Regions from separate parts of the Xenorhabdus santafensis genome, predicted to be linked through region 2. Evidence: predicted binding sites of a transcription regulator. Region 2 holds the regulator's gene; the other holds the start of a gene.

Region 1 (3,434 bases), on a different contig from region 2:
AGGTTAGTCATATTAACTTCAGTGCCGGCTGCCGGGCGCAAACCCGCCATATCAGCAGCCACTCCCGCCAGCTCCAGGCCAATTACCGCGACAATCGCCCCCATCGCCGCAGGTGGAAACATGACATTAATCCACCCTCTCCCCGCGACTTTAACAATCAGGGCCACCAAACAGAACAAGAAACCACAAACAATAAATCCACCCAATGCCAATTCATATCCCAAAGGCAATAGCAGTAATACCGGGGAAATAAAGGCAAAGCTGGACCCCAAATAAGCAGGAATTTTCCCTTTGCAAATCACCAAATACAATAATGTTCCAATCCCATTGAATAATAAAATAGTGGCAGGATTTACTTTAAATAAAATAGGCACCAAAACGGTGGCACCAAACATGGCAAATAAATGCTGTAAACTTAATGGAATAGTCTGCGCTAGAGACGGTCTCTCATCTACCCCAATAGTCCTAAGGGTCATTACTGATATCCTCTTGTATCATCTTGCTGGGAACAAAAAAAAGCCGACTTTTCAGCCGGCTATCAATCTTATTTAGTACCGAATAATTTGTCGCCGGCATCTCCCAAGCCGGGGACAATATATCCATGCTCATTGAGTCGTTCATCAATTGAGGCGGTATATAATTCAACATCTGGATGAGCTTTTTCCAATGCCGCAACCCCTTCTGGAGCAGCAACCAGAACCAGCACCTTAATCACCGGGCATCCAGCTTTTTTCAATAGATCAATCGTGGCAATCATTGATCCCCCTGTCGCCAGCATTGGATCAACTATCAATGCCATGCGTTCACTAATGTCAGAAACCAACTTCTGAAAATAAGGTACAGGTTCGAGTGTTTCTTCATCACGGTATACGCCAACGACGCTGATCCGTGCACTTGGAATGTTTTCCAGCACACCATCCATCATACCCAGTCCCGCACGCAGAATAGGCACTACCGTAATTTTTTTCCCTTTAATCTGGTCTATTTCTACCGGACCACACCATCCCTCAATGGTCACTTTTTCAACTTCTAAATCAGCAGTTGCTTCATATGTCAGAAGACTACCCACCTCTGATGCCAATTCACGAAATCGTTTTGTGCTTATATCATGATCTCGCATCAGACCAAGTTTATGTCTAACTAGTGGGTGTTTAACCTCAACGATCTTCATGGGTTTCTCCTAATATAGCCGGCAGATAAAAAAATCGCGGGATTATACCTCCTTTTTGGCATTGCGCCACTATCAATCTACTGATTTTTATCAACTCCAACTATTTTTCTCTATTTATTATCTGGCAGGTAACACGTACAAAGCTATCGCAAACGTTTGCTTAGACTGATAGAATCATTTCCGTTCTGTTTTATACCCCTTGGATTTCAATATGCAGACAACAAAACTGCCTTTGCAAGACAACAGGTATATTCATTCAAATGCAACCGCCTGGGAGCTATGCAGTGACCAACAAAACCTCTCTTAGTTATAAAGATGCTGGTGTCGATATTGATGCTGGCAATGCCTTAGTCAATCGTATTAAAGGTGTCGTAAAACAGACCCGTCGCCCTGAAGTGATGGGAGGATTGGGTGGTTTCGGTGCGTTGTGCGCCTTACCACAGAAATATCGTGAACCTGTACTGGTTTCCGGTACGGATGGAGTTGGTACTAAGCTGCGTCTGGCGATGGATCTGAAACGTCATGACACCATCGGGATTGATTTAGTTGCCATGTGTGTCAATGATCTGGTTGTTCAGGGTGCCGAGCCACTTTTCTTCCTTGATTACTATGCCACAGGTAAGCTGGATGTTGATACCGCAGCCAGTGTTATTACCGGCATCGCAGAGGGCTGCAAACAAGCAGGCTGTGCGCTGGTTGGGGGGGAAACAGCCGAAATGCCCGGCATGTATCACGGCGAAGATTATGATGTCGCGGGTTTTTGTGTCGGCGTCGTGGAAAAATCAGAAATAATTGATGGCAGCCAAGTACAGGTGGGTGATGCATTGATTGCTCTGGCTTCCAGTGGGCCACATTCCAATGGTTACTCTCTGATCCGCAAAATCCTCGAAGTCAGTCAGGCTAATCCTGAAAATACCGAACTTAACGGTCAGTCACTCGCAGATCATCTGCTTGCCCCGACCCGAATTTATGTCAAATCCATTCTTGGATTGATTGCAGAAGTTGACGTTCATGCCATTTCACATCTCACCGGTGGTGGCTTCTGGGAAAACATCCCGCGTGTCCTGCCAGAAAATATGCAGGCAAGAATCGATTCTGCAAGTTGGCAATGGCCGGAAATATTTACGTGGTTACAGCAAGCCGGCAATGTCAGCTTCCATGAAATGTACCGCACATTTAACTGCGGTGTGGGTATGATTATTGCGCTACCCCAATCTCAGGCTGAACAAGCAATTTCATATTTGAAAGCAGCAGGAGAAAACGCATGGCAGATCGGTACAATTGCAGAACTCAACGCTGATGAACAACCAGTCATTATCAGCCAATAATTTAGTAATGCATCAATTATGTACCGGATAATATATCCCGAATAAATTTCAAGTTGCAGTCTATAAAGCTGCAACTTGCAAAGCAGCGGATATGCCGATCAATGAATTCTTTCAGTGAAAAACGTCCATGAAAAAAATTGTTGTTTTAGTTTCTGGTCACGGCAGCAATCTTCAAGCCATTATTGATGCCTGCCAGCAAAACCGGGTTAACGGGCACATTGCTGCCGTATTCAGCAATAATGCCGATGCCTACGGCCTGCAACGGGCCATGCATGCAGGCATTCCAAGCAGCTTCCTTGATCCCAGGGCTTACCCAGACCGCATCAGCTACGATGTCGCCCTGTTCAAGGCGATTGATCAATATCAGCCTGATTTAGTGGTTTTGTCAGGTTACATGAGAATTTTATCGCCTGATTTTGTCCAGCATTATTATGGGCGTTTACTTAATATCCACCCTTCCCTGTTACCCAAATATCCCGGCCTGCACACCCACCAAAAAGCCATTGAAAACGGCGACAAAGAACACGGCACATCCATCCATTTTGTTACTGAAGAATTGGATGGTGGCCCAATTATCCTGCAAGCCAAAGTCCCTATTTTTGAGGATGATAAACTCGAAGATGTTATCCAGCGCGTCCAAATCCAAGAACATAATTTTTATCCCATGGTAATTGATTGGTTCCTGAGTGGCCGGTTGTCGATGGAAGGGCATACCGCAACTATGGATGGAAAAGTTCTGCCGCCACAAGGGTATGCGTCAGAATAATCTGGGCTATCATCGGTTATCTCTCTTTTGGGTTTGTGCTGTGTCGGGTGATAACTAAAAAGAGAGATAGGGGTCTTAAAAATATTATTAACATATTTATCATAAACATATTGTGTTAATACATAGCTTTGCTGTAGGTTATTATCTCTTATTAATTTATTTTTCACGC
Region 2 (3,434 bases):
ACCATTCAATATTTCTATTCCAACTAATCACATTAACTACATCAAATACATCAGATAGTTTAGATCTACGCCAACTTCTGCCAAATAGCATCTTTTTCCCTGTTATTTGACAGAAAAGTTGTTAAGATAATTACCAAAATAGCAACAAGATAATAATCCTAAATTTGCCCTGACCATGATTAATCTTAAAAATCATGGCTACAGAGCTGAAAACCCGATATTAAAAAGGAGCATGCAATGTCTTTTGAATTACCAGCATTACCTTATGCCAAAGATGCCCTGGAACCACACATTTCTGCAGAAACTTTGGAATATCACTACGGCAAACACCACAACGCCTACGTTGTAAATCTGAATAATCTTATCAAAGATACTGAATTTGCCGGAAAATCCCTGGAAGAAATCATCAAAACATCTGAAGGCGGCGTTTTCAATAATGCTGCACAGGTTTGGAACCACACTTTTTACTGGCATAGCCTGTCACCAAATGGCGGTGGCGAACCAACTGGAAAAGTAGCGGATGCCATCAACAATGCTTTCGGTTCTTTTGCTGAGTTCAAACAACAATTTACTGACGCTGCACTGAAAAACTTTGGTTCCGGCTGGACATGGTTGGTCAAAAAAGCTGACGGAAGTTTGGCTATCGTCAGCACTTCCAATGCAGCAACTCCATTGACTGGCGAAGATAAGCCAGTTCTGACCGTCGACGTTTGGGAACACGCATACTACATCGATTACCGTAATGCCCGCCCACAATATCTGGAGCATTTCTGGGCTTTGGTCAACTGGGCATTTGTTGAAGAAAACCTGGCTTAATAAGATTGATTCTTATGCCAGTTTGAAATGATAAGGGCTGGTTTTCTTCCATTCTCTGATTATGAATGTCAGAAAACCAACCCTAAATACAAACGGTGTTATACGTCAATTATTTTTCTAGCTCTCAATTAATAAGACAAAGGCTTGCCAGAAAGACAATCATGATTAATGCGCTACCGGCAGCCAACAATCCCAACTTCAGATCTGTATCCATAGAACATCCTCAATGTGAAAAGCAAGATACCTAACACCATAATTTTAGATGGTTATTTACTGCATTGTTTGTAAATTATACTACCAACTTAAATTCATACTCTTTATAACATCGATTATCACTTTCACTTTTGAGCTAGATCAGACAAAATTCAATGTTTATCGCTAAATTGTTGCCAACCCATCACCTCATATATAAATATGTTGGTAAACGATTAACAATTATCTATATTTCAAGTTAAAGCGTATCGACAAGCAGATACGGCGAATCAATCAGCAACTTGAAAAGTTAGAATATATAAATTTAGACCATAAGGTCAGGAGTCCTTTTTATCATGGCAACGATTAAAGATGTGGCCAAACGCGCTGGTGTTTCTACCACAACCGTATCCCATGTTATCAATAAAACCCGTTTCGTCGCCGAAGATACTAAGGCTGCAGTTTGGGCTGCTATTAAAGAACTGAACTATTCTCCCAGTGCCGTTGCCCGTAGTTTGAAAGTTAACCACACAAAATCCATCGGATTATTGGCAACATCCAGCGAAGCCCCCTATTTTGCTGAAATCATAGAATCTGTTGAAAATAGTTGCTACAGCAAGGGTTACACTCTGATTTTATGTAATTCCCATAATAACCTTGATAAACAAAAAGCATATCTTGCCATGTTGGCGCAAAAACGCGTAGATGGTTTGCTGGTTATGTGTTCAGAATATCCTGAACAACTTTTAGGCATGTTAGAAGACTATCGCAATATTCCTATGGTAGTAATGGATTGGGGTGAGTCCAGAGGGGATTTTACCGATGCCATCATCGACAATGCCTTTCATGGCGGTTACTTGGCTGGTCGCTATCTTATTGAACGCGGGCACCGTGATATTGCTTCCATTCCTGGCCCATTGGCAAGAAATACAGGTGGCGGGCGTCACCAAGGCTTTCTCAAGGCGCTGAAAGAGGCCAATATCGCTATTCGCGATGAGTGGATTGTGCAAGGTGATTTCGAACCAGAATCAGGTTACCAAGCTATGTGTAAGATCCTAAATCAGAAACACCGCCCAACAGCTGTTTTTTGCGGGGGCGACGTCATGGCAATGGGAGCAATCTGCGCCGCTGATGAATTAGGTTTGCGTGTACCACAAGACATTTCCATTATTGGTTATGACAATATCCGAAATGCCCGCTATTTTACCCCAGCATTGACAACCATTCACCAGCCCAAAGAACGGCTGGGGCAAATGGCTTTCTCAATGCTACTGGATAGGATCGTCAATAAGCGTGAAGATGCACAAACTATTGAAGTTCACCCACGCCTTGTTGAACGGCGCTCCGTCGCAGATGGGCCTTTTATCGATTACCGTCGCTGACAGTTAGTTTTCTTGCAACCATTCAGCATTAAGTGTTTCACTATCCCCGAGATAATCAAATAACCAACTTAATGCTGGTGAATGGCTTTTTTGCGACCATACCAAGCAGCATGGGCTATCAGGCAATGGTTGTTCAAGTTCAAGTGCTGTCAGTTTTCCTTTGCGGATAAGAGGCAATGCACGATGTTTGGGCACCATTCCAACACACAAACCATCCATCAGGCAATTCAACCCTGCATCCCAATCAGGGACAACCAGTCTCCGTTGGTTATCCAACGCCCATGTATCCCTTTTAGGCAAACTGCGTGAAGTATCTTCAAGACACAAACTGGGATAAGGTCGCATTTGATCGTCATTTAATTTCCCCGATATTGACGCCAATTCATGCTCAGGGCTGACGACACATAACCAAGGCATGAATCCCATGTCCCTGAAGTTATATCGTTCACCAACGGGAGATGCCCGCGTTGCACCAATCGCAACATCCACCCGTTCATTCACCAGCGCATCCCATACCCCATTGAAAACCTCGGGGTAAATAAACAGCTCAATATCGGGAAAATGCCGATAAAAATCGAGAATGAGCCGGAGAGTTCTCTCAGGTTTCACTACCCTGTCCACGGCAATGCTAAATTGCCCCCGCCAACCATTGGCAACTTGCTGGCATTGATGCCGAGTGTGATGCATTTTTTTGATAACAGAGCGAGCTTCTTTGACAAAAATGGCTCCCGCTTCAGTTAAGTCCACGTCACGGTGACGTCGCTCAAATAGAGGTACTGCCAGCCATTCTTCAAGCTGTTTTACTGTATAGCTTACAGCAGAAGGTACACGATGAAGTTCTGATGCTGCCGCACTGAAACTTCCTGTTCTGGCAACAGCATCAATAACTTCCAGAGAGTATTCAGACCACATATATCTTCCTTTCAATTTTTTTCACAGCATGGTGCAAATATTACCGTTTCACAAGTAAAAATCATGCCATATAGAATAAGTCGGGTATTCTTTTATCAATTACCACATCAAGTTACGAACACCATGGCGACA

What was found. Region 2 encodes PurR, which represses purine synthesis genes. Its sites were predicted from a motif close to CANGCAAACGTTTGCNTG; they were not measured.
Region 1: the regulator PurR is predicted to act here: its motif matches at 1,317-1,334, upstream of purM (phosphoribosylformylglycinamidine cyclo-ligase).

What each region holds. Positions count from the first base shown of each region.
Region 1 is NZ_VCDN01000036.1:56,398-59,831, reverse strand. Features, by position in the region: gene uraA (uracil permease) at 1-476, opposite strand, end outside; gene upp (uracil phosphoribosyltransferase) at 545-1,171, opposite strand; gene purM (phosphoribosylformylglycinamidine cyclo-ligase) at 1,456-2,499, shown strand; gene purN (phosphoribosylglycinamide formyltransferase) at 2,627-3,265, shown strand.
Region 2 is NZ_VCDN01000046.1:126,799-130,232, reverse strand. Features, by position in the region: gene sodB (superoxide dismutase [Fe]) at 238-816, shown strand; gene purR (HTH-type transcriptional repressor PurR) at 1,365-2,390, shown strand; gene punR (DNA-binding transcriptional activator PunR) at 2,394-3,302, opposite strand; gene punC (purine nucleoside transporter PunC) at 3,426-3,434, shown strand, end outside.